DNA from 3 places in the Pseudomonas sp. MBLB4136 genome. Region 2 is predicted to be linked to each of the others. Evidence: predicted binding sites of a transcription regulator. Region 2 holds the regulator's gene; each other region holds the start of a gene.
What was found. Region 2 encodes sigma-54, which starts transcription at its own class of promoters, with help from an activator protein. Its sites were predicted from a motif close to ANTGGCATNNANNTTGCTNT; they were not measured.

Region 1 (7,050 bases), 650 kb from region 2:
TGGCCGGCATCACCGGACTCGGACAAGGCTGCGGCCCACTCGTCGGCCAGAGCCTGCTCCTCGGGAGAGGTGTTTTCGTTGCTGTCGGCCATCGTTTGTCCTCGACTGGCGGGTAACTGGATTGCCCAGCGCTTAGCGCTGGCGCTCGATCGGTTCTAGTACCTGGAAGGCCAGGTTGCCCTTGTGCGCGCCGAGCTTGACCTTGAAGGCCGGTACGCCGTTGGCGCGCATGACGATATGCTCGGGCATCTCCACCGGAATCACATCGCCGGGCTGCATGTGCAGGATGTCGCGCAGCTTCAGCTGGCGCCGCGCCACCGTGGCGCCCAGGGGCACACGGACGTCGATGATGTCCTCGCGCAGGGCCTTGACCCAGCGCTCGTCCTGGTCGTCGACGTCGGACTGGAAACCGGCGTCGAGCATCTCGCGGATCGGCTCGATCATCGAATAGGGCATGGTCACATGCAGGTCGCCGCCGCCGCCGTCCAGTTCGATATGGAAGGTCGACACCACGATGACCTCGCTGGGGCTGACGATATTGGCCAGCGCCGGGTTCACCTCCGAGTTGACGTACTCGAAGTTGATGTCCATGACCGCCTGCCAGGCCTCCTTCAGGTCGATGAATGCCTGGTCCAGGACCATGCGCACCACGCGCAGTTCGGTGGGGGTGAATTCCCGGCCCTCGATCTTGGCATGACGGCCGTCGCCGCCGAAGAAGTTGTCGACCAGCTTGAACACCAGCTTGGCATCGAGGATGAACAGGCCGGTGCCGCGCAGCGGCTTCATCTTCACCAGGTTGAGGCTGGTCGGCACGTACAGCGAATGCACGTACTCGCCGAACTTCATCACCTGCACGCCCCCCACCGCCACATCCGCCGAACGACGCAGCAGGTTGAACATGCTGATGCGGGTGTAGCGGGCGAAACGCTCGTTGATCATTTCCAGGGTCGGCATGCGCCCGCGGACGATGCGGTCCTGGCTGGTCAGGTCATATTGCTTGACGCTGCCCGGCTCGGCGGCGTCCTCGGTCTCGACCAGGCCGTCGTCGACGCCATGCAACAGGGCATCGATCTCATCCTGGGAGAGCAGGTCTTGCACGGCCATGTCCGACTCCTGATTACTGCAATACGAGGTTGGTGAACAGCACTTGCTCGACGGCCTGCTTGCCCGTCTCCTTCTGCGCCAGCTCCTGCACGCTGGCGGTGGCCTGCTGGCGCAGCATTTCCATGCCGACCGGGGTGGTCAGGGCCTCGAAATCCTGGCTGGAGAACAGCATCACCAGATTGTTGCGCAGCACCGGCATGTGCACCTTCAGGGCGTCCAGCGCGGCCTGGTCGCGGCTCATCAGGGCAACGCTGACCTGCATGTAGCGCGGCCGCCCCTGGTAGTCGAAATTGACCACGAAGGCCGGCGTCAGCTCTTCATAGATCGCCGCCTGTTTGCCCGGCGCGCTCACCGCTGCGGGCGCCTCGGCACTGGCCTCAGCCTGGTCGCCATCCTTCTTGAGCAGGAACCAGGTCCCGCCGACCGACAGCCCCACGGCCAGCAGCAGCGCCACGACGATCAGGATGATCAGTTTCATCTTGCCGGCCGGTTTCGCCTCGGCGTCTGCCGAAGCCTGCGGCTCTTCTTTCTTTGCCATGCCAATAATCCGTCAATGAGCGGCGTTTAATCCGCTTTAAAGGGGTTTGAGCAAGTGTTATGCCAGCTCGTCGACAGGTCGTACTGCCATGCCGCCCAGGGCCGCCAGTGCATCCGTGGCCGCCACCGGCTACGGCCGCGCGGCCGGCCTGGGCAGCGGATATATCAGGCCCACAGGCCGATGTCACGCGCAAACGACCCCGCCCGGCAGCCTTGCGGCTATCGGGCGGGGCGCAGTGTAGGACACCGGTACGACAGACTACAGCAACGATTCGGCGCTCAGCGGCCGACGCGCACCCTAGGCGTAATAGTCGACCAGGCCACGGGGATTGCCCTGGAGCCGAACAGGCTGCTCGACCGCGGCGGCGGCGAACTCCTCTTCGCTGCCGCCGAGCGCCGACTGATTGCCACCACGACCGCCGCCGTTGCCCTCCTGACCTTGCCAACCGCGGCTCAAGGACTGATCGGAGACGTTGACATCGAGCATGTTCATGCCCTGCTGGGCAAACAGCTCGCGCAGGCGGTGCATCTGCCCCTCCAGGGCATCCCGGACAGCGGCATTGGGGCTGGCGAACGTCACCTGAGGCTGGTCCTGCGCCATGTTGATGCGCACCTCCAGGCGGCCCAGTTCGGCGGGGTCGAGCTGGATTTCGGCCGACTTGAGGTTCTGGCTCGACAGCCACATCACCCGATCGACCACGGCCTCGCTCCAGCCCCCCTGCTGCATCGCCACCGGCTGCCCCGGTACCAGGGCGGCACGCGGGGTCAGCGCGCTTTGCTGGCCGATTGCCTGGCTCAGCGCGCTGAGCTTGCCGACGAAGTTCTCCGGCCGGTTGTCAGCCGACCCCTCCTTCAGGCTTTCCAGGCCCTCGGCGGTCAGCTCGAGCAACGGCACCTCGACTGACTCCGCGCCACCCTCCTGGGCCTGCTTCGCCCCCATGGCGGCCATGGCGCTGGCAAAGCCCTGGCCGACATTGACCACGGCCTGTGCCGTCGAATTGCTCGCGACAGCCTGCTCAACCTGGCCGGCCTGAGCCTTGGCCCCGAGGTCCAGGGCCATGCGCACGGCCGGCAGCTGGTTCAGGGCATCCAGTTCGGGGTCGAAGCTGGCCTCGGTCAGACTTGCCGGCCCCGAGCCGATCAGGCTGGCCGAGGGCATCGGCATGACAGTATCCGCCTCCGCCACCTCGTCGATGGCTTCGTCGGCGCCCGGCTGCTGGCCGACGAGCCCCATCAGCAGCAGCGGATCGAAGGCTTGCGGCTCCGGCGGCGACTCGCTCGGCAAAGCCTTGCCGCTTTCGGCAAGTGGCGGCGACTCGGCGGCAGCGGCGCCTTGCGGCTCACCGGCGTCGTCCTCGTCGGACTTTGTCTCGCGAGTGGACCGGGCCGGAGCGTCGGTACGCTCGGCAGTGTTGGCCTGGCGCTCCTTGGCATAGACCTGAGCGAAGCTGGAGGCCTCGTTCTTGCCAGGCTCGGCCGGTTTGGCCGGGGCTTTCGCGGGCGGAGTTTTCGGCCTGACTTCAGCAGCCGGTTTGAGGAGCAGATCGGGGGCGACGGACACGGGCACTCTCCGTTCGGATGGGTCGTGCCTAGGTAACAGCAAGGACTGGGCCAACTATTCGAAAGTATGTCGCGGCGGCGTCCGTGGTGCGCGACCACTGCCAGGCCTGCGAGCGACGCGTCTAGTGGCGGTAACGCTGACGCTCGGCCCTGAACAGGATGCGCACGATGGCGAACTCGCGCTCGATCTGCTCGATCAGTTCCGCTGTCTGGCTCAGCTGCTCGCGCCGCGCCGCCTCCTCCAGCTGCCGGCACAGGCCGGCGAGCAATGGCGCGCCCATGTTGCTGCAGCTGCCCTTGAAGCTGTGCGCGGCCTGGCGCAGGGCCTGAGCGTCCGCCGCCCGCTCCGCCTTATGCAGCAGGCGCAGGCGCTCCTCGGAATCAGTCAGGAAGGTATCCAGCAGCACCGGATACTCCGCTTCCATGACGTCCTGCAGCACCGCCTGCACGGCGCTGTCGAGATGGCTATCGGACACCCCGGTCACTCCTTGATCGAAACGAGCGCGATTATGCCTCATCCCGCCAGGAAAACTCCACGCACACGCCCCGGCCATCGGCCGGCCAGGTACAACGTTCGCTCAGCTGGCGCACCAGGGCCAGGCCACGTCCGCAGAGGCGATCCAGACGCATCTGCCGCTCCAGGGTCGCCTGCCCATCGAACCCCGGGCCGCTGTCCTCGACCCGCACGATGAGCCGGCCACCCGGTGCCTCGGGACGCAATTGCAGGTGAAAACGCACATACCCCTCGTCGAGTCCGGCCAGGCGCTCGCTGCGCTGCCGGTAGTACTCGGCAAAGCCCTCGGCATCGCGCTTAAACGCCGAGTTTAGGCCCAGCACGCCGTGCTCCAGGGCATTCGAATAGAGTTCGGCCAGCACGCTGTACAGCGCGCCCCCCTGGGGGCGCAGGCCCTGGACTTCGAGCAGCAGTTGCAGGAGAAACGGCAGAGGATTGAAACGCCGCAAGGTTTCGCCGCGAAACTCGAAACTCGCCGACCAGTCCAGCGGGTTGTTCTGCCCGCTGCCGGAAAACGCCAGGGGCGGTCGGCTCAGCGCATCGGCCTCGACCATACTGACCTCGACCAGGCTGATGTCATCTTCCTGCTCGCCGCGAAAGCGCACCAGGGCCTGCTGAATGTGCTCGAAGAGCCGCTCCGGCGCGCAATTCTCGGCAAATACCTCGAGCAGACGCTGCTCACCGAACAGCTGGCCGTCGTCGTTGCGCGCCTCGAGCACCCCGTCGGAAAGCAGGAAGATCCGGTCACCCAACTCCAGCGGGTAGACCTGATACTCGTCGTCGAACGCCTGGGTCTCGAGGATGCCCAGCGGCAGGTGGCGGGACGCCAGGGCAATGCGCTCGCCGCCAGCGGCACGCTGCAGGTAGCCATCGGGCAAGCCGCCACTCCACACCTCGACCTCACGCCGCTGGGCGCTCAGGCAGAGCATGGTGGCGCAACAGAACATACCCACCGGCAGGATACGCTTGAGCTTGGCGTTCATTTCGCGCAGAACCTCCGCCAGGCTGTAGCCCTTGGCGGTCATGCCATAGAACACCTCGGCCACCGGCATCGCGCCGATGGCCGCCGGCAGGCCATGCCCGGTGAAATCCCCGAGCAGCACATGCATGCCGCCACTGGGCTTGTAGGCCGCCAGCAGCAGGTCGCCATTGAACAGCGCATAAGGGGATTGCAGGTAACGGATGTTCGGCGCATTCAGGCAACCGGAGTGCGCCACCTTGTCGAATACCGCCTTGGCCACGCGCTGCTCGTTGAGCAGGTACTCGTTGTGCCTGGCGATCAGGTCGCGTTGCTGCAGCACCGTATCCTGCAGGCGCCGCAGGCGATCCATCGCCTTGATCTTGGCTTCGAGTATCACCCGGTTATAGGGCTTGGCGAGAAAGTCGTCGCCGCCGGCCTCCAGGCAACGCACCAGGGCCTCGCCCTCGGTCAGGGAGGTCAGGAAGATGATTGGCACCAGCGCCTCGCCAGCCATCCGCTTGATCCGCCGAGCCGCCTCGAAGCCGTCCATCACCGGCATCAGCGCATCCATCAACACCAGCTGTGGACGCTCGCGCTCGAACAGCTCGACCGCCTCCAGGCCATTGCTCGCGGTCAGGGCGCGGTGGCCCTGACGGCTGACGATGGTCGATAGCAGCAGACGATCGGCCGCACTGTCCTCGGCGATCAGAATCGATAGCGGCTGCGCGATGATTGCCGACATGCGCGTCAGGCGATCTGGAACAGCTGCTCGAAATTGGAGATGGCGAGGATCTTGCGCACGTCCGGATTGCAGTTGAGCAGGCGAATCTGCGCGTGCTCGCCTCCGGCATGGTCGCGCAGCAGCAGCAGCATGCCTAACGCCGAGCTATCCAGGTAGGTGGTGCCCTTGAGGTCGACGATATAGCGCTCGGGACTGAGACTGGCGCGTTCGTAGGCATCACGAAACTCTTGATGCGCACCGAAATCGAAACGTCCTTGAATCACTATGGTCAACTCTTGCCCATCAGGCGATGGCAGCGAGGTGATGGCCATGAATCACTCCTTTATCCAGCGACACGGTCGATAGCGCACCGGTTGAATATCGGCGAAGCGCCGATCCCTATGCACAACCCGCAGGGATTAGATGTAGCACCCAGAACCGCCAGCGGCAACTGCCAATCAACCTGAGTCGCGCGCTGACAGACGCTGCGAAAGCTCATCGAGCAGTTTCTGCTCGCGCTTGTCTTCGAGCTGACGGGCTTCGTCGAGGTAGCGCTGGACCAGCTTGCGCAGGCCCTCGAGACGGGCGTAGCGCTGCTGCCAGGTGTCGCGCAGCTTGTCCAGGTTGGCGCGGTGCCAGTCCACGCTCTGGCGCTGCTGGCCGATGGCGGTTTCCAGCTGGGCGAGAAAGCGCTGGTAATTCATCAGCCATTGCCCGGACACCCCGCGCTGGCCCTCGCTGATCCATTGCTGCTGGTAATCGCCACGGTAGTGCTCGAGCTCGCCGAGCTTGACCTCGGCCTGGCGCAACTGGCCCTGGGCCCGCCCCAGCAGCACGGCCGCCTCACGCTCGGCGCGCTCGGCCATGACGACCACCGGCGCCAGGCGCGCGGCACGGCTGCTCGACACTTAGCCTCCGGGCGCCGCTGGATTGAAGGTGGCCGCCAGCTGGGCGCTGCTGCGCTCGAGATCTTCGCTTTCACCCAGACTCTGGCGCAGGTATTTGACCATCACCGGCTGGCGGGCGATGGCCAGGTCCGTGTCGGCATCGCCACCCGGCACGTAGGCGCCGACGCTGATCAGGTCGCGGCTCTGCTGATAGCGTGACCAGAGCTGCTTGAAACGTTGGGCCTGACGCAGGTGCTCGGGCGTGACCACCTGCGGCATCACCCGGCTGATCGACGCCTCGATATCGATGGCCGGGTAGTGCCCCTCTTCGGCCAGGCGCCGCGACAGCACGATATGGCCGTCGAGCACCCCGCGCGCGGCGTCGGCGATCGGGTCCTGCTGATCGTCGCCCTCGCTCAATACCGTGTAGAAGGCGGTGATCGAGCCGCCACCGGCCTCGGCATTACCGGCGCGCTCGACCAGCCTGGGCAGCTTGGCGAACACCGATGGCGGGTAGCCCTTGGTCGCCGGCGGCTCGCCGATGGCCAGGGCGATCTCGCGCTGGGCCTGGGCGAAACGGGTCAGCGAATCCATCAGCAGCAGGACGTTCTTGCCCTTGTCGCGGAAATACTCGGCGATCCGCGTGCAATACATGGCCGCACGCAGGCGCATCAGCGGCGCGTCATCGGCCGGCGAGGCGACCACCACCGAACGCTTGATCCCTTCCTCGCCGAGGATCTCGTCGATGAACTCCTTGACCTCACGA
Region 2 (7,050 bases):
CTGCGCGACATGTTCAAGCAGATAGTCGCGGTGGGTAACGATCTGGAGCTGCGCAGCAATATCCGCACCGGCTCGGTGCTGATCGAGCGCATGACCGTGGCCGGCAGCTGAAGCGTCGCCGCACGTTCGCAACGCAAGAGGGGCTGTCCGCTGCAACGGACAGCCCCTCTTGCGTTGGGCGGTTGGCTACTCGCCTTCGTCGAAGTAGTTGTTGATCAGCGCGACCAGCGCCTCCAGGGCGTCGTGGTCCTGTTCGCCTTCGGTGTGCAGGTGGATCGGCGTGCCCTTGCCGGCGGCCAGCATCATCACCGCCATGATGCTCTTGCCGTCCACCAGGCTTTCCGGGGCGCGGCCGACCTTGACCTTGCAGGGGTAGCGCCCAGCCACGCCGACAAACTTGGCCGCTGCGCGCGCGTGCAGGCCCAGCTTGTTGATGATGGTGATTTCGCAGGAGGGCATCGCGGAAGTTCCTTAGCTGAGGTCGCGGTGGCGAACCTGGACGTTCTTCAGGATGGGTTTCAGGGTCGCGCCCAGGCGGTTGGCCAGGTACACCGAGCGGTGGTGGCCGCCGGTGCAGCCGATCGCCACCGTGACATAGGCGCGATTGCTGGCGGCGAAGCGTGGCAGCCATTTGTTCAGGTAGGTGAGGATGTCCTGGTACATCTCCTCGACATCGGCTTGCGCCGACAGGTACTCGACCACCGGCTGGTCGAGCCCGGAGTGGTCGCGCAGCTCCGGCTTCCAGTAGGGGTTGGGCAGGCAGCGCACGTCGAACACCAGGTCGGCATCCACTGGCATGCCGCGCTTGAAACCGAATGATTCGACCAGGAAGGCGGTGCCGGGTTCGGGCTGGTTGAGCAGGCGCAGCTTGAGCATGTCGCGCAGCTGATAGAGGTTGAGGTGGGTGGTGTCGATCTTCAGGTCGGCCAGGTCGATGATCGGCCCGAGCAGCAGGGACTCGTCGGCGATGGCCTCGGCCAGGGAGCGGCTCTCGTTGGTCAGCGGGTGCCGTCGACGGGTCTCGGAGAAACGCTTGAGCAGGGTTTCCTCGTCGGCGTCCAGGTAGAGCACGTTGCACTGGATGTGGCGCGCACGCACGTCGTCGAGCAGTTCGGGGAAACGCTTGAGCTGGCTGGGCAGATTGCGCGCATCGATCGATACCGCCACCTGGGGATGCAGCAACTCGGTGTGCAGCAGGGCGCGCTCGGCCAGTTCGGGGAGCAGGCCGGCGGGGAGGTTGTCTATGCAGTAGAAGCCGTTGTCCTCGAGGACATCGAGGGCGGTGCTTTTGCCGGAACCGGAGCGACCGCTGACGATGATCAAGCGCATGGGGAAAAGTCCTAACGGCTGCTTTGAACGTCCACCACGACCTGATACAGGGAGTCGTTGCTTTGCGCCTGGCGCAGGCGTTCGCGCACGTCGCCGCGGTCGAGCATGCTGGCGATCTGGCGCAGCAGTTCCAGGTGCTCGTCGGTCGCGGCCTCGGGCACCAGCAGGACGAACAGCAGGTCGACGGGGGCGCCGTCGATGGCGTCGAAATCCACCGGCGCATCCAGGCGCAGCAGGGCGCTGATCGGCGCATTGCAGCCCGCCAGGCGGCAGTGCGGAATGGCGATGCCGTTGCCGAATCCGGTGGAGCCGAGTTTTTCGCGGGCGATCAGGCTCTCGAAGATGTCCTGCCCGGCCAGGTCGGGCAGCTCGCGCGCCACCAGGTTGGCAATCTGTTCGAGTACGCGTTTCTTACTGCCGCCCGGCACGTTCACCAGGGAACGGCCGGGGGTCAGGATGTTTTCAAGTCGGATCATGGGAGGTGAGCGAGGTCAGCGGGCCATGGCGCCCTGCTGGCGTTCGAGCTGCTTTTCCTTGTGCTTGATGAGTTGTCGGTCGAGTTTGTCGGTGAGCAGGTCGATCGCTGCGTACATGTCGTCATGTTCGGCGTTGGCGACCACTTCGCCGCCGGCTATGTGCAGGGTCGCTTCGATCTTCTGCTTGAGCTTTTCGACCTCCATGGTGACCTGCACATTGGTGATCTTGTCGAAGTGGCGCTCCAATCGATTGAGTTTCTCGTCGATGTAGTCGCGTAGGGCGTCGGTCACATCCAGCTGATGTCCACTGATGTTGACTTGCATACCGCTTTCTCCTTGTTGCCGTGTGTAAGAGACAGGCAGTGCTGCCTGCCGCGGGAACACCTTGGCGTGGAAGACTCGGACCCACCGAACCCGGCATGTCGCTATCCGGCGCGACCGCTCTGGTCGCTGCAGGGAGTATTGCGAGCTGTGCTGCGTTGTGTGTTGACCTGTCTTCCGTTGAGTGCCGCCTTACATCAACCGCTTGCGCTCACTGGAGGGCGCTATACCGAGGGATTCACGGTATTTGGCGACCGTGCGGCGGGCCACTTGAATGCCCTGTGCCTCCAGTAAACCAGCGATCTTGCTGTCACTCAACGGCTTTTTTGCATTTTCCGCGGCCACCAGTTTCTTGATGATCGCGCGGATCGCCGTCGACGAGCACTCGCCGCCCTCGGCGGTGCTGACGTGGCTGGAGAAGAAATACTTCAGCTCGTAGATGCCGCGCGGGGTGTGCATGAATTTCTGCGTGGTGACCCGCGAGATGGTCGATTCATGCATGCCGACCGCTTCGGCAATGTCGTGCAGCACCAGTGGCTTCATCGCCTCGTCGCCGTAGTCGAGGAAGCCGCGTTGGTGCTCGACGATCTGGGTGGCGACCTTCATCAGGGTTTCGTTGCGGCTCTGCAGGCTCTTGATGAACCAGCGCGCCTCCTGCAGCTGATTGCGCATGAAGGTGTTGTCGGCGCTGGAGTCGGCACGTTTGACGAAGCCGGCGTACTGCGGATTGACCCGCAGGCGGGGCATGGCTTCCTGGTTGAGCTCGACCAGCCAGCGTTCGTTGTGCTTGCGCACGATGACGTCCGGCACCACGTACTCCGGCTCGCCGGACTGGATCTGCGAGCCGGGACGCGGATTGAGGCTCTGGATCAGCTCGATGACCTGGCGCAGCTCGTCTTCCTTGAGTTTCATGCGTCGCATCAGCTGGCTGTAGTCGCGGCTGCCGAGCAGGTCGAGGTAGTCGCCGGCCAGGCGTTGGGCTTCGGCCAGCCAGGGTGACTTGGGCGGCAACTGGCGCAGCTGCAGCAGCAAACATTCGCGCAGGTCGCGGGCGGCTATGCCGGCGGGCTCGAACTGCTGGATGCGGTGTAGCACCGCCTCGACCTCGTCGAGCTCGATGTCCAGCTCCGGGTCGAAGGCCTCGACCACTTCCTCCAGGCTCTCTTCCAGGTAGCCCTGTTCGTTGATGCAGTCGATCAGGGTGACGGCGATCAGTCGGTCCTTGTCGGACATCGGCGCCAGATTGAGCTGCCAGAGCAGGTGGCTCTGCAGGCTCTCGCCGCTGGAGGTGCGGGTGGTGAAGTCCCACTCGTCGTCGTCATTGCTCGGCAGGCTGCTGGCGCTGGTCTGATAGACGTCTTCCCAGGCGGTGTCGACCGGCAGCTCGTTGGGGATGCGCTCGTTCCATTCGCCGTCCTCCAGGTTGTCCACCGTCTGCGACGTTTCCTGGTAGCTGGTTTCCTGGTAGGGCTCTTCCTGCTTGCTGGCAGGGGAGGGGTTGTCGGCGCCATCGGCCAGGGGATCGGAGTTGTCGAAGTCGTCGCCGTCTTCCTGGCGCTCGAGCATCGGGTTGGACTCCAAGGCCTCCTGGATCTCCTGTTGCAGATCCAGGGTGGACAGTTGAAGTAGGCGAATGGCCTGTTGCAGCTGCGGGGTCATCGTCAGCTGCTGGCCCATCTTCAGGACTAGCGATGGTTTCATTGCAGACCTTTTATACCGGCGTCTGTGCGCAATCCACTACAGGGCGCCGAAGCGCCGCAAGGAAGCAAATTATATGCCCGCTTCCGAGTGTTTTGCCTAGCATTAGCTGCAGTGCGGTGGAGAAAAGCCGCCGCTAGAGACGGAATTCGTGGCCCAGGTAAACCTCTTTGACCATTTGGTTGGCCAGAATGGCGGCGGCATCGCCTTCGGCGATCAGCTGGCCATCGCTGACGATGTAGGCCGTCTCGCAGATGTCCAGGGTCTCGCGGACGTTGTGATCGGTGATCAGTACGCCGATCCCCTTGGCCTTGAGGTGATGGATGATCTGCTTGATGTCGCCGACCGAGATCGGGTCGACCCCGGCGAAGGGTTCGTCGAGCAGAATGAATTTCGGGGCGGTGGCCAGCGCCCGGGCAATCTCCACGCGCCGCCGTTCGCCGCCGGACAGGCTCATGCCGAGGTTGTCGCGGATGTGGCTGATGTGGAACTCCTGCAGCAGGTTCTCCAGCTCATCCCGGCGTGCCCCGCGATCCAGGTCCTTGCGCGTCTCGAGGACGGCCATGATGTTGTCGGCCACGCTGAGTTTGCGGAAGATCGAGGCCTCCTGGGGCAGGTAGCCGATGCCGGCGCGCGCACGGCCATGCATGGGTTGATGGCTGACGTCGTGGTCGTCGATCAGCACGCGGCCCTGATCGGCACGCACCAGGCCTACGATCATGTAGAAGCAGGTGGTCTTGCCGGCACCGTTGGGGCCGAGCAGGCCGACGATCTGCCCGCTGTCGATGCTCAGGCTGACGTCGCGGACGACCTGGCGACCTTTGTAGCTCTTGGCCAGGTGTTGGGCTTTCAGAGTGGCCATCGCTACTGCGCCTGCTGGTCGGCTGGTTTGTTCTTCGGCTGGATCACCATGTCGATGCGTGGGCGCGGCGTGGACACCTTGGTGCCGGTGGCGCGACCGGCGTTGACGATCTGCCGACGGGTGTCATAGACGATCTTCTCGCCTTCGAAGGTGTTGCCTTCCTGGATCACCTTGGCCTGGTCGATCAGCACGATGCGCTCGCTGGCGGCGAAGTACTGGATGGTCAGGCCGTAGGCCTTGACGACCTGCTTGTCGGCGGCCGGCTTCTGCTCGTAATAGGCGGGCTTGCCGACCGAGGTGAAGATCTCGATGTCGCCCTGGGCATTCTGGGTGATGGTCACCGTGTCGCCGGTGATCTTCAGGGTGCCCTGGGTGATGATGACGTCGCCGCGATAGACGGCCACGCCTTGCCGGTCGTCCAGTTCGGCGCTGTCGGCTTGCACGCGAATGGGCTGATCACGGTCGGATGGCAGCGCCCAGGCGCAGGCGCTTCCGAGCGCGGCGCTCAAACTGAGCAGAAGGGGGAGGGTTTTAACGAACCTCATGCTGGCCTCTTACGTTGGACAGCAGGAGCATCCTGCCGTCATTCAAGTACGCTTTCATTCCTTGTGCCGTGGTCACCCCATTGGCCGCGTCGATTCTAACGGCTTGCTGGGTCTGCGCATATTCCTTCTCCGGGAACAGCGTCAGGCGGCTGGTGGTGAGGATGGTGGGGCGGCCCTTGGCGTCGGTGCGCTCGACGCGCACCTTGTCGATCAGTTCGACTTCCTTGCCTTCGGGCGCCACTTCGCCGCGTGCGCCGCGGATCTTCCACGGGTATTCGCTGCCGCGGTACAGCTGCATGTTCGGCTCGGTCAGAAGCGTGATGTCGCTGGCCTTGACGTGTTCCAGCTTGCTGGCGGTCATCTCGTAGTGCAGCTTGCCGTCGGCCTGGTACTGCACGGTGCTGGCATTGACCACATAGAAGTCGATGGCGTTCTCCGTGCCCACCGCTGCCGGTCTGTCCGAGAAGCTGTTGGGGTTGATGTTCCAGTAACCGACCGCCGCGAGCAGGGCGGCGGCGAGGGTGAACAGAACGGGTGTCAGCAGTTTACGCAGCATAATGGGCTCTAGAGGTAGGCGGCCTGGGCGGCCTCGAGGCTGCCCTGGGCGCGCATGATCAGCTCGCAGAATTCGCGGGCCGCGCCTTCGCCGCCGCGTGCCAGGGTCACCCCGTGGGCGTGCTGGCGGACGAAACTGTCGGCGCTGGCGACGGCCATGCCCAGGCCGACTCGGCGTATCACCGGCAGGTCCGGCAGGTCGTCGCCGAGGAAGGCGACCTGTTCATAGCTTAGGCCGAGTTCGCCGAGAAGCTCGTCGAGCACCACCAGTTTGTCCTCGCGGCCCTGGTACAGGTGCTGGATGCCGAGGTTCTGCGCGCGACGTTCCACGACCGGGGTCTTGCGCCCGCTGATGATGGCGGTGCGCACGCCGGAGGCGATGAGCATCTTGATGCCGTGGCCGTCGAGGGTGTTGAAGGTCTTGAACTCGCTGCCGTCGGTCAGGAAGTACAGCTTGCCGTCGGTGAGTACGCCGTCGACATCGAAGATCGCCAGTTTGATCGCTTGCGCGCGTCGCTGCAGGTCTGGGGTCATGTCACATCACTCCGGCGCGTAGCAGGTCATGCATGTTCAGGGCGCCGATCGGTCGATCGGAGTCGTCGACCACCACCAGGGCGTTGATCTTGTGGTCTTCCATGATCTTCAGGGCCTCGGCGGCGAGCATTTCGGCGCGGGCGGTCTTGCCGTGCGCGGTCATCACCTCGTCGATTCGCGCCTGGCGTACGTCGAGGCCGCGATCCAGGGTGCGGCGCAGGTCGCCGTCGGTGAAGATGCCGGCGAGGCGGCCATCGGCCTCCACCACCACGGTCATGCCGAGGCCCTTCTGGGTCATCTCCAGCAGGGCGTCGCGCAGCGAGGTGCCGCGCTGCACCTGGGGCAGGCTGGCGCCGGCGTGCATGACGTTCTCCACCTTGAGCAGCAGGCGGCGGCCGAGGGCGCCGCCCGGGTGGGAGAAGGCGAAGTCTTCGGCGGTGAAACCGCGGGCTTCCAGCAGGGCGATGGCCAGGGCGTCGCCAAGCACCAGGGAGGCGGTGGTCGAGGAGGTCGGCGCCAGGTTCAGCGGGCAGGCTTCCTTGGGGACCCGGGCGTCCAGGTTGACCTCGGCGGCCTTGGCCAGCGGCGAGTCGGGGTTGCCGGTCATGCTGATCAAGGTGATGCCGAGGCGCTTGATCAGCGGCAGCAGGGTCACGATTTCCGCGGTCGAGCCGGAGTTGGACAGGGCCAGGACCACGTCGTCGCGGGTGATCATGCCCATGTCGCCATG
Region 3 (7,050 bases), 630 kb from region 2:
CTGCTCCTCCGGCCAGGAGCCGTACTCCTTGTCGATGAGCATCGACGAGTTCGAGAAGACCAATATCGGTCAGCTCAAGGCTGGGGTGCAGATCGTCGCCACCGACCTATCTCCGTCGATGTTGGCCAACTGCAAATCCGGCGAGTACGACAGCTTGGCGATGGGGCGTGGATTGTCCCAGGAGCGCCTGCAGCGCTACTTCGACCCCAAGGAGCCGGGGCGCTGGGTGGTCAAGCCGGCGATCAAGAGTCGCGTGGAGTTTCGCCCGCTGAATCTGCTGGACAGTTATGCCAGTCTCGGCAAGTTCGACGTGGTGTTCTGTCGCAACGTGCTGATCTACTTCTCGGCCGAAGTGAAGAAAGACATCCTCACCCGTATCCATGCGATGTTGAAGCCCGGCGGATACCTGTTTCTCGGCGCCTCCGAGGCGCTCAACGGCTTGCCGGAGCGTTACCAGATGGTGCAGTGCAGCCCAGGCATCATCTACAAGGTGAAGTAGGTCGCCAGACCGACAGTACTCGACTCGAGCAGAACGGGAGGCCAGTGGCCTCCCGTTTTCGTTTTCGCCGGCGGCAAGGGGCAGGCCGATTTGCCGCTTGGCTTGCCAGTAGGCGGAAATGCCTTGCCGCCCAGGCCGTTGAAGTTGCCATGTCGATGTTTAAGTCATTGAAAAATAAGCAGTAAGTAAACTGGCACACACCTTGCTGTATGTCTTGCACGGAAAGCAGGCAGGCCTAACGGCAGGGGTTCCCGATCATGAGCATCAGTTTCGACCGCGCACTTGGCATCCATGAACAGGCACTGGGCTTTCGCGGCCAGCGTGCCGAGGTGCTGGCCAATAACATGGCCAACGCCGACACGCCCAACTACAAGGCGCGTGACCTGGACTTCGCCTCGGTACTCGCCGCCCAGAGCGCCAAGATCCAGCGTGGCGCGGTCGGCCTGCAGCGCACCGATAGCCGGCATATCGCCGCCGAGGGTATTGCCGTCGGCCAGGCCGAGTTGGCCTACCGCACGCCGTTCCAGGCGTCGATCGATCAGAACACCGTCGACCTTCAGGTCGAGCAGGCCAGCTACGCGGAGAACGCGGTGAGCTTCCAGGCCAGCTTCACCTTCCTCAACAGCAAGTTCAAAGGGCTGGTCAGCGCCCTGCGCGGCGACTAAAGGAGTCCGATGCCATGTCACTCGCCAGTGTCTTCAATATCGCCGGAACCGGCATGAGCGCCCAGAGCACTCGTCTGAACACCATTTCCAGCAATATCGCCAACGCCGAGACGGTGTCCTCGAGCATCGAGCAGACCTATCGGGCCCGTCATCCGGTGTTCGCCACCATGTTCCAGCAGTCGCTCAATGGCGACCGGGGTTCGCTGTTCGCCGATCAGGATCAGGCCGGCAGCGGGGTGCAGGTGCTGGGTATCGTCGAGGATCAGAGCGAGCTGACGCCGCGCTACGAGCCGACCCACCCGGCCGCCGATGAAAACGGCTATGTGTACTACCCCAATGTCAACGTGGTCGAGGAAATGGCCGACATGATCTCGGCCAGTCGCGCATTCCAGACCAACGTGGAAATGATGAACACCGCCAAGCAAATGATGCAGCGCGTCCTGACCCTGGGTCAGTGAGCCACTAGCGAGGAATAAAGGATGAGCAGTGTCAGTGGTGTCAGTTCCGCACTCGATCAGTATCAGATCAAGCAGGACGTCAGCGAGAAGAAGGAGCTCGGCAAGAACGAGTTCCTCAAGTTGCTGGTGACGCAGTTGAACAACCAGAACCCGCTTGAGCCCCAGAGCAACGGCGAGTTCATCGCCCAGCTGGCGCAGTTCAGTACGGTCGAAGGGGTAGAGAAGCTCAACAGCAGCATGAGCTCGCTGCTGTCCGGCTACCAGTCGTCCCAGGCGCTGCAGGCCTCCTCCCTGGTGGGGCGCAAGGTCATAGTGCCGACCGACCGGGCATTGGTCGATACCAGCCAGAGCTTCAAGGCCAGCCTGGAGTTGCCGACCAGCAGCAGCAACGTCTACGTCAACGTGTATGACAAGTCGGGCGCGGCGGTGAGCCGGATCAATCTGGGCGAGCAGCAGGCCGGCAATGTCAGCTTCATCTGGGACGGCAAGGATGCCAGCGGCAATCTGTTGCCGCCCGGCAATTATCGATTCGAGGCGCAAGCCAGCTACAACGGCGAGAGCAAGGGGCTTTACACCATGCTGCCGGCCAACGTCGACAGCGTCACCCTGGGTGGCAGCGAGTTGACACTCAACCTGGCGGGGCTCGGCAGCGTGCCGCTGTCCCAGGTGCAGGTCATCGGTCAGTAGTTCACAGATTTTTACTGCCGGGGTTCCGGCGAGGAGATTCCCATGTCGTTCAATGTCGGTCTGAGTGCCCTGCGTGCAGCGACCAATGACCTCAATGTCACGGGCAACAACATTGCCAACGCCGGTACGGTTGGCTTCAAGCAGTCGCGTGTCGAGTTCGGCGACCTGTATGCCGCCTCGGTGCAGGGCACGGGCAGCAACCAGCAGGGCGCGGGGGTACAACTCAGCAACGTGGCGCAGCTGTTCAACCAAGGCAACATCAACTACACCCAGAACGCCCTGGACCTGGCGATCAACGGCAACGGATTCTTCCGCACCAGCAACAACGGCGAGGTCAGCTACACCCGGGCCGGCTATTTCGGCGTCGATCGCGAAGGTTTCATGGTGAACAACTTCGGCCATCGTTTGCAGGGTTATGCGGTCAACGCCAACAACAACCTGCAAAATGGCGTGATCAGCGATCTGCGTATCCAGACCGGCGGACAGGCGCCGCAGGCCTCAGGTACCCTGACTCAGTCGTTCAACCTCAACGCGACCAATGCGATTCCGGCTACCGCCCCATTCGATCCGGCAGATCCGAACACCTACAACTCGGCGACCTCGACCAATATTTACGACACCCAGGGCAACGCCCATGTCATGACCCAGTACTTCGTCAAGAGCGGCGCCAATACCTGGAACATGAATGTGCTGATCGACGGACGCAACCCCGCGAACCCAGCCTCCACGGTGCCCTATTCGCTGAGCATGGGCTTTACCGCCAGCGGTCAGCTGGACCCTACAAGCCTGGTCTCCACCGACTTCGCCGTCGCGCCGGACGGACGCTTCACCCTCGCAGGCTGGGTGCCTGCCGCGGCGGATAATTCGGTGCCGCCGGTCTGGTCGGCCAACGGCGCTAATGGGGCGCCGGCCGGACTGTCGGTCGATATGCGCAACTCTACCCAGTTTGCCAGCTCCTTCGCCGTCAACAGTGTCAGTCAGGACGGCTTCACCACCGGTCAGCTGTCCGGGCTGGAGATCGATGACGGCGGGATCATCTTCGCCCGCTACACCAACGGCCAGTCGGCGGTTCAGGGGCAGATTGTGCTGGCCAACTTCGCCAACGTGCAGGGGCTGACGCCGGTGGGTAAGAGCGCCTGGGCACAATCCTTCCAGTCGGGTGAGCCGGTGATCGGTACGCCGCGCAGCGGCACCCTCGGCGCCCTGCAATCCGGGGCCCTGGAAGACTCCAACGTCGATGTGTCGGAGCAGCTGGTTGCCATGATCGTCGCCCAGCGCAACTACCAGGCCGCGGCCAAGACCATCGAGACCGAGAGCACGGTGACCCAGACCATCATCAATATCCGTTGATAGCCAGCAGGTCGGCAAGAGCCATTGCCGCTGGCGGCAATGGCTCGCCGAAAGGCGTTCGAAGGGCTCCGTCTGGAGCCCTTTCTGTTTTTAAAAATCCTTATTTATCAGTTGTTTATTGTTTTATTTCGAGGCTGGCACGGCGCTTGCTGTAGTCATTGCATAGAGCACTGCATAGAGCGGCGGGCGGCAAGCCCACCTCGGAGGAAACCATGGACAAGATGCTGTACGTCGCCATGACCGGCGCCCAGAACAACACCCTGGCCCAGCGCGCCCACGCCAACAACCTGGCGAATATCTCGACCACCGGCTTTCGCCGCGACTTCGAGCAGGCGCGTTCGATGCCGGTGTTCGGCGACAGTTTCCCGGCGCGGGTCTACGCCATGAGCGAGCGTCCTGGGACCGACTTCACCCCCGGCGCCCTGCAGGAGACCGGTCGCGACCTGGACGTGGCGATCGGCGGGGAAGGCTGGCTGGCTGTGCAGGCGGCCGATGGCAGCGAAGCCTACGTGCGCACCGCCAGCCTCAACATCGACGCCCTGGGCATGCTGCGCACCGGCAGCGGCTTGCCGGTAATGGGCAACGCCGGGCCGATCGCCGTGCCGCCGGAGCAGAAGATCGAGATCGGCCAGGACGGCACCATCAGCATCCGCGCCCTCGGCGAGGCGCCCAACGTGTTGGCGGAGGTCGACCGCCTGAAGCTGGTCAACCCCGATCTCAAGCAGATGGAGAAGGGCGAAGACGGCCTGATGCGCTTCAAGGGGCCGCAGCCGCTGGCCGATGCCACGGTGCGGGTGACCTCGGGCTTTCTCGAGTCGAGCAACGTCAACGCGGTGGAAGAGATGACCGCGATCCTCTCCCTGTCCCGTCAGTTCGAACTGCAAGTGAAGATGATGCGCACCGCCGAAGACAATGCGTCGGCCATGGCGCGGGTTTTGCAGATCAGCTAATTACCAGCACGCGGCGCCGTGATAACGGCGCCCGAGGAGAATGAATATGCTTCCGGCACTGTGGGTCAGCAAAACCGGTCTGTCCGCCCAGGACATGAACCTGACCACCATTTCCAACAACCTGGCGAACGTCTCGACCACCGGCTTCAAGCGCGATCGCGCCGAGTTCGAGGACCTGCTGTACCAGGTGCGTCGCCAGCCAGGCGGCCAGTCCAGCCAGGACAGCCAGTTGCCGTCCGGCTTGCAGCTGGGCACCGGGGTGCGCGTGGTCGGCACGCAGAAGATCTTCACCACCGGCAGCCTGCAGACCACCGAGCAGCCCCTGGACATGGCCATCAATGGTCGCGGCTTCTTCCAGGTGTTGATGCCCGACGGCACCGTCGGCTACACCCGTGACGGCAGCTTTCATCTGAACTCAGACGGTCAGCTGGTCACCTCCAATGGTTTCGCCCTGGAGCCGGCCATCGTGTTGCCCAACGAGGTGCGTACCTTCACCGTGGGCGAGGACGGCACCGTCTCTGTGACCACCGCCGGCAACCCGCAGCCGCAAATCGTCGGCAACCTGCAGACCGCCGACTTCATCAACCCGGCGGGCCTGGAAGCGATCGGCAGCAACCTGTTCCTGGAGACCGCCTCCAGTGGTGCGCCGCAGGTCGGTACGCCGGGCCTCAACGGCCTGGGCACGACCCTGCAGAACACCCTGGAAAACTCCAACGTCAGCGTGGTCGAGGAGCTGGTGAACATGATCACCACCCAGCGCGCCTACGAGATGAACTCCAAGGTCATCTCCACCGCCGACCAGATGCTGTCCTTCGTCACTCAGAATCTTTAAGACCCGGACGGGCCGCGGCCCAGGTCCTCCATGTAACGCCGTGAGGTAGTGGTTATGAACCGGCTGATGTTAGTGCTCTCGATGCTTGTGGTGACGGCCCTGAGCGGCTGTGTGTCGCCGCCGCCGAAGCCGGACGACCCCTACTACGCGCCGGTGCTGCCACGCACACCGCTGCCGGCGGCGCAGAACAACGGCTCGATCTACCAGGCCGGCTTCGAGAACAACCTGTACGGCGACCGCAAGGCCTTCCGCGTCGGCGACATCATCACCATCACCCTCAACGAGCGGACCCAGGCCAGCAAGAATGCCGGCTCGCAGATATCCAAGGACAGCAGCGCGAAGATCGGCCTGACCTCGCTGTTCGGCGGTGGCGTATCGATGCGCAATCCGGGTTCCGGCAACATCCTCAACCCGCTCGGCGCCGAGGATCTGGGCCTGAGTGCCGAGTACGGCGCCAACCGCGACACCAAGGGTGACAGCAAGGCGGCCCAGGGCAACAGCCTGTCCGGCTCGGTCACCGTGACCGTCGCCGAGGTGCTGCCCAACGGCATCCTGGCCGTGCGCGGGGAGAAGTGGATGACCCTCAACACCGGCGACGAACTGGTGCGCATCGCCGGGCTGGTGCGGGCCGACGACATCAGCACGGACAACACCGTTTCTTCCACGCGTATCGCCGACGCGCGCATCACCTACTCGGGCACCGGCGCCTTCGCCGATGCCAGCCAGCCGGGGTGGTTGGACCGCTTCTTCCTCAGCCCGCTGTTCCCGTTCTAAGCAGGTAGCCGACCATGAAGCGACTGATTTCGACCCTCTGCCTGCTGCTCCTGGCCGGCATCGCTCAGGCCGAGCGGCTCAAGGACCTGGCCAGTATCCAGGGCGTGCGCAGTAACCAGCTGATCGGCTACGGTCTGGTGGTCGGCCTCAATGGCAGCGGCGACCAGACCACCCAGACGCCGTTCACCGTGCAGACCTTCAACAACATGCTGGCGCAGTTCGGCATCAAGGTGCCGGCCGGCGGCAATGTGCAGTTGAAGAACGTCGCCGCAGTGTCGGTGCACGCCGACCTGCCGGCGTTCGCCAAACCGGGACAGACCATCGACATCACCATCTCCTCGATCGGCAATGCCAAGAGCCTGCGCGGCGGCAGCCTGCTGATGACCCCGCTCAAGGGTATCGACGGCAACGTCTACGCCATCGCCCAGGGCAACCTGGTGGTCGGCGGGTTCGACGCCGAAGGCGGCGACGGCTCGAAGATCACCGTCAACGTGCCGTCGGCCGGGCGCATCCCCGGCGGCGCCACGGTCGAGCGACCGGTGCCGAGCGGCTTCGATCAGGGCAACAGCCTGACCCTGAATCTCAACCGGCCGGACTTCACCACCGCCAAGAACATCGTCGACCAGATCAACGACCTGCTCGGTCCTGGCGTGGCCCAGGCCATCGACGGCGGCTCGGTACGGGTCAGCGCGCCGCTGGACCCGAATCAGCGGGTCGACTACCTGTCGATCCTCGAGAACATCGAGGTCAACCCGGGACAGGCGGTGGCCAAGGTGATCATCAATTCGCGCACCGGCACCATCGTCATCGGCCAGAACGTGCGGGTGCAGCCGGC

Region 1: a site for sigma-54 is predicted at 3,238-3,257, ahead of ACSX1D_RS13855 (flagellar hook-length control protein FliK). Genes of this name have one in related genera too.
Region 3: a site for sigma-54 is predicted at 3,793-3,812, ahead of ACSX1D_RS13980 (flagellar basal body rod protein FlgF). Genes of this name have one in related genera too.

What each region holds. Positions count from the first base shown of each region.
Region 1 covers NZ_CP196713.1:3,078,612-3,085,661, forward strand. Annotated here, with positions in the region: gene fliN (flagellar motor switch protein FliN) at 1-92, opposite strand, end outside; gene fliM (flagellar motor switch protein FliM) at 133-1,104, opposite strand; gene fliL (flagellar basal body-associated protein FliL) at 1,118-1,642, opposite strand; gene ACSX1D_RS13855 (flagellar hook-length control protein FliK) at 1,940-3,202, opposite strand; gene ACSX1D_RS13860 (Hpt domain-containing protein) at 3,324-3,677, opposite strand; gene ACSX1D_RS13865 (SpoIIE family protein phosphatase) at 3,709-5,418, opposite strand; gene ACSX1D_RS13870 (STAS domain-containing protein) at 5,424-5,729, opposite strand; gene fliJ (flagellar export protein FliJ) at 5,856-6,305, opposite strand; gene fliI (flagellar protein export ATPase FliI) at 6,306-7,050, opposite strand, start outside.
Region 2 covers NZ_CP196713.1:3,733,348-3,740,397, reverse strand. Annotated here, with positions in the region: gene pmbA (metalloprotease PmbA) at 1-111, shown strand, start outside; gene ACSX1D_RS17040 (HPr family phosphocarrier protein) at 187-459, opposite strand; gene rapZ (RNase adapter RapZ) at 472-1,329, opposite strand; gene ptsN (PTS IIA-like nitrogen regulatory protein PtsN) at 1,341-1,805, opposite strand; gene hpf (ribosome hibernation-promoting factor, HPF/YfiA family) at 1,821-2,129, opposite strand; gene ACSX1D_RS17020 (RNA polymerase factor sigma-54) at 2,319-3,827, opposite strand; gene lptB (LPS export ABC transporter ATP-binding protein) at 3,961-4,686, opposite strand; gene lptA (lipopolysaccharide transport periplasmic protein LptA) at 4,689-5,231, opposite strand; gene lptC (LPS export ABC transporter periplasmic protein LptC) at 5,218-5,787, opposite strand; gene ACSX1D_RS17000 (KdsC family phosphatase) at 5,796-6,320, opposite strand; gene ACSX1D_RS16995 (KpsF/GutQ family sugar-phosphate isomerase) at 6,322-7,050, opposite strand, start outside.
Region 3 covers NZ_CP196713.1:3,104,894-3,111,943, reverse strand. Annotated here, with positions in the region: gene cheR (protein-glutamate O-methyltransferase CheR) at 1-499, shown strand, start outside; gene flgB (flagellar basal body rod protein FlgB) at 757-1,164, shown strand; gene flgC (flagellar basal body rod protein FlgC) at 1,179-1,622, shown strand; gene flgD (flagellar hook assembly protein FlgD) at 1,644-2,309, shown strand; gene flgE (flagellar hook protein FlgE) at 2,352-3,659, shown strand; gene ACSX1D_RS13980 (flagellar basal body rod protein FlgF) at 3,872-4,609, shown strand; gene flgG (flagellar basal-body rod protein FlgG) at 4,656-5,441, shown strand; gene flgH (flagellar basal body L-ring protein FlgH) at 5,496-6,215, shown strand; gene ACSX1D_RS13965 (flagellar basal body P-ring protein FlgI) at 6,230-7,050, shown strand, end outside.